Regions from separate parts of the Fundicoccus sp. Sow4_F4 genome, predicted to be linked through region 2. Evidence: riboswitches for the same ligand, from Rfam matches in the RefSeq annotation. Region 2 holds a riboswitch; the other holds the start of a gene.
What was found. A riboswitch is a leader RNA that binds a small molecule or an ion and turns the genes downstream of it on or off. The one in region 2 is predicted to bind S-adenosylmethionine.
Positions count from the first base shown of each region.

Region 1 (2,465 bases), on a different contig from region 2:
TTCTCTTCTTCAAACGCCTTCAACAATAATTTATTATACTCTTTGGCCGACGCTAGATTTTCTCCAAAGGGCTTTTCAACAATGACTTTATGATTGCCTTCAATCTCAAGCATGCCCGACGCTTTTAAATGGGTCGTCGTTTCATCGTATAAGTTTGGCGAAATCGAATAGAAATACAAGAAATTGTTATCGAGCTGCTTTTCCTTCACGACTTCATTGATTGTCTCTTTTAACGTCTCAAAATCAGCCGCCTGCATACTATCAACCACCTCATAGCTACACAACTTTAAAAAAACATCATCAAACTCAGTGAAATTCGGCCCCTTTTCTACCGCTTGTTTGACATAGTCCTGAAACTCTTTCTCAGAAAAGTTGGATCGCGCCGCTCCAATAATCGCAAACTTCTCAGCCAACTTATCTCTTACGTATAACTGATGCAAAGCCGGATAAATAAAACGCTCCGCCAAATCCCCGGAAGCCCCAAAAATGACCATCAAACCACTAATTTGTTTATTTTCCATATGTTTCATCCTTTCCACACTTGTTTATCTTCTCTTTTAGTATAGGTAACAGTAGAAAAGCCTGTCAAAGAATCCGACTTACCTTCCCCTTCGGGAGAATAGGTCTATTATTTTGTTAGGAAAAATTATTATATAGTAGGAAAGCAGACAGCACGTCTATCTGACGCTTCTCAAGACGCTCTGGTTAAACCTAAAGCATGTTCTTTGCTTTAAGTGGCCTGCTTTTGAAAATCGCGCTAATCCATGGTATAATATACATACAATTTAAGAACACAACTTATTCAGAGTAAGCAGAGGGAATTGGCCCGATGACGCTTCAGCAACCTACCGTTTGGCAAGGTGCTACATCCAACTCGAAAGAGATAGATGAGTCTAAACCGTTTCGGCATGACTTTTTCAGTTGTGCTTTTTTTATTGAAAAAATTTAGGAGTGGTTTAGTATGACAAAAATTGTAGATGTAAAAGGTCATGAGATTTTCAATCGTTTTTCGTTTGAAACCTCTAATGTGGCAGAACGGGTTCAGTTTTTAAATTTTGCGATTGAGATCAGAGTACAAGAACTTTTAAAAAAGATTGATCCAAAGTTTGTGACAAGTGCCAATGTGGTGAATCGTCGATTGAATATTCCATTAAAATGCAAACAAGATTTAGACCAAATGCTGGAAGATCAAACGTTGAAGGACGCAGCGCGTCATCAACAACTCGATGCCATTCAAACAAGTATCTTTGGTCAGCTATAGACTAAACAAAAAATGCGACGACGTGGTGTATTTTCCCACATTGTCGCGTCTTTTAATTAAAAGGGGAAATCATCGGCCTCTGGATTGGGTTCAATGTCAGCCCATTCTGCTGCTTCTTCCAGCGTAGTTCCATAAGGAAGACCACTTGAGGTAAGTCCCGCAATAAATTCAAAGCCATAATGCTCCTCAAGCGTCATCTGAATTACTACAGAATCTTTGTTCTTGTTTTTATTTTTTTCACAACCAACACCTCACATCCATTAAAAAGCGAAGGAGTATGCTTTTTTTATCTACTTCTAATTATACTAATAGAAGTATTCTGTCCAAATTGCTTGAAATTGTCGTTTTTCTAACATCTTTCCTAGTAATGGAGTCTTAAAGCACTTTATGATAGTGGTAAAAAGCCTTAGCTTTCGGATTCGCAAGGATTGGCTGATGCACTTGATGTAAACTAACTCCTGGTTCACTATTTCCTTCTAATAAGCAAATGCCAGAATTCGTTACGACTACATCCCAGCCTACATATTTAATTTGCTTCATTTCGTAAACATGATTGGCAACAGACAGCATCTTAGTTTTTATTTCTGGCCAATGTGGCACTGACTGTCCAGTCAATTGCATCCCTGTATCGGGATGTTTTTCATACCAGTTAATAACTCCTTGATGAGGAATCACGGCGGCTTTACCTAATTGTCCCGTGTCAAAGGCAATAGAGAGACTTAAGCCTCTTCTCCGGAAATTGTCCGTCGGCATCGATAGACTGGTTCCAACTCGGAAGACCGAAGCAGCAATAAATGCCTTCTGAGTAAACGGATCAATCATCGTAAGCATTCGAATCGTATTTAACGTCTCAGGAAATAATGCTTGAGCAAATTCTCCTTGTTGAATAAATTCTGAGATAAAGTAATCATCCAAATTATCGAGATAGTCTAAAAACATCGGAGGAGTCATATTTTGGCTATTTCTATGAATTTGTCCATCGGCCCAATAAACAACTGAAACACCCCGGCCTTCAGCACCGTCAATTGGCTTGATGACCAGTTTCACGTTGGGATGCGTGGTCAAATAAGTCAACAAGCCCTCTGAATCTTGCAACTCTTCGTTTCGAGAAATTAGTTGACCGATCTCTTCTCAAAGAAATCCACATGTTTAGTTGCGACCACTTCATCATCAAACCAATCTGTTTTTGCAACTTCCACCTCAT
Region 1 covers NZ_JBQKLQ010000005.1:100,176-102,640, forward strand. Annotated here, with positions in the region: gene zwf (glucose-6-phosphate dehydrogenase) at 1-521, opposite strand, end outside; SAM riboswitch class I at 796-894, shown strand; gene ACTQ5J_RS08740 (hypothetical protein) at 962-1,261, shown strand; gene ACTQ5J_RS08745 (hypothetical protein) at 1,318-1,458, opposite strand; gene ACTQ5J_RS08750 (sugar-transfer associated ATP-grasp domain-containing protein) at 1,637-2,356, opposite strand; gene ACTQ5J_RS08755 (ribonucleotide-diphosphate reductase subunit beta) at 2,374-2,465, opposite strand, start outside.
Region 1: linked by a shared signal. The riboswitch ahead of ACTQ5J_RS08740 (hypothetical protein) and the one ahead of metK (methionine adenosyltransferase) in region 2 are both predicted to bind S-adenosylmethionine.

Region 2 (2,465 bases):
TTTTACAATATGAATTCATCAATCAGAGAAATAATCCTCCTATGGTTATAATCATAGAGAAAAGATAATTTTCTCAATACAAAAAAGCTTTTCAGAATTAACTGAAAAGCTTTATTTTTATTAAGCATTAAAAGCAGCTTTTAATGCTTCTACTTTATCTGTACGTTCCCACGTAAATTCATGGTCTAATCGTCCAAAATGACCATAAGCAGCTGTATTTGCGTAAACTGGTTGACGTAAATTGAGCATATTAATAATACCATTTGGAGTTAACGTAAAGATTTTGCGAATTGCTGCTACTAATTCAGCTTCAGAGACTGTGCCTGTTCCAAAAGTTTCAGCGGCAATTGATAATGGTTCTGCCACACCAATTGCGTAAGATAATTGAATCTCACATCTTTTAGCTAATCCTGCTGCAACAATGTTCTTGGCAATATATCTAGCAGCATAGCTGGCAGAACGGTCAACTTTAGTTGCGTCTTTACCACTAAACGCTCCTCCACCATGTCGTGAAAAACCACCATAGGTATCCACAATGATTTTACGTCCGGTTAATCCAGAATCTCCTACTGGACCACCAATGACAAACTTACCTGTTGGGTTAATATACATAATCGTATCGTCGTCTAACCATTCGCTAGGTATAATGGGTTTAACAACATGTTCAATCACATCCGCACGTAACTGTTCTAACTCAATACCTTCATCATGTTGAGTACTGATAACAAGTGTATCTAAACGTTTAATAGATTCATCGTCATTATATTCAACAGTAATTTGTGTTTTTCCGTCTGGACCTAAGTAAGGAACAATTCCTTCTTTACGTACATCTGTTAATCGTTTAGCCAACTGGTGACTTAAAGAAATTGGTAATGGCATCATTTCCGCTGTTTCATCGTTGGCATAGCCAAACATTAACCCTTGATCGCCTGCGCCTATTTCTTTTTGAGTTACATCTGTTCCTCTAGTTTCAATAGCATCGTCCACTCCTTGGGCAATATCTGGTGATTGTTCGTCTAAAGAGACAAGCACCGCAACATTATCAGCATCGAAACCATATTTACGGCCTACATAACCAATCTCAGCGATTTTCTTTCTTACAATTTGTTGGATATCGACGTACGCTGTAGTAGTCACCTCTCCAAATACTAAAACTAACCCCGTGTTAACGGCAGTTTCACAAGCCACACGTGCAAAAGGATCTTGTTCTAGGATTGCATCTAAGATTGCGTCACTAATTTGATCGGCAATTTTATCTGGATGCCCTTCAGTTACTGACTCAGATGTAAATAGTTTTTTCTCTTTCATTTCTTTTCCCCCATATTAAATTTTGGTTACAAGGCAATTTCACTTGATAGACAAGTGAACCCTATCGGGAACTTTTGGTTGTAACGTTCTTAATTATACATTAATATAGTCAATATAGGTAGTTTTATTGAAGAAATCCTTGGTGATTTTAAACAAGGTTTCAAACGAAAGGTATAAATAGCATGAAACAATTTATTAAACTTTTACAACATCCCCTGCTTAAAATCTTATTATCACCTCTAGCCTTTATTGGATTTGGATTGATTACAGGGTTAACGATGACCAGTCAGCCCCAGTGGCTAAATATTGTGTTACTTTATCTTATCGTTGCGATGGCCCATTTAATTGATCACTTTTTCTTTTTGAAATATTCACGTAAGAGAGATGACGCGACACCGATGGTATTGCTCTACTTATGTGAAGTGGTCATGGTTGTAAGTGCAGTCATATTTTTTATGCAGCAACATATAATCATCAGTTTGTTGCTGACGATGTACTTAATTTTTATTCATCTTCAATGGTTCCCCTATAAAATGACTGGAACATTCTATCATTATTTACTTAATGTCTTTTTCCATTCTTTTATTTTAAATGTTATTGCCTTTTATACCCAGACTAATGGTATTACACCAGAAATATTAATTGCTTTAATTCCTGTTGTACTCTTTGTAGCAGGTAATCAATTGGAAACCACACGATTAAAACAATTACTGGGAAAAGCAAAGATAGCCTTTTGGTTGAAAGGCAGTACCATTCTTTCAGTCATTTTTTCTTTCATTGCCCTTGGCCTAGGAGTCTACTTCTGTCTACCAAGTAGTACTTTTTACATGGTCCAAAGCATTTTCTTCTTAATTACGACAGTTAGTATTCTGCCAACTCTAGTCGTGACCAAACAAGCTAAACAAGCACAGAATAAAATAAACTATTACAGTAGCATCAGTCTAATTTTTAGTATCTTTTATGGCTTGAGCTATGTCTTTTAAATCATTAGCCTTTGACTTAGTCAACGGCTTTTTTTTATACAATTTAATAGTAAACCGTTTGCATATTCATTATGACAGTGATAACATCAACTCAATATATTTATAATCCAATCAATAAAGGGGATGTCTATGAAAGCTCTCTACTTTGAACTTAAAAAAATTCAGAATAAGCAA
Region 2 covers NZ_JBQKLQ010000001.1:908,634-911,098, forward strand. Annotated here, with positions in the region: gene ACTQ5J_RS04075 (tRNA (mnm(5)s(2)U34)-methyltransferase) at 1-68, shown strand, start outside; gene metK (methionine adenosyltransferase) at 121-1,308, opposite strand; SMK box riboswitch at 1,306-1,397, opposite strand; gene ACTQ5J_RS04085 (hypothetical protein) at 1,491-2,291, shown strand; gene ACTQ5J_RS04090 (hypothetical protein) at 2,421-2,465, shown strand, end outside.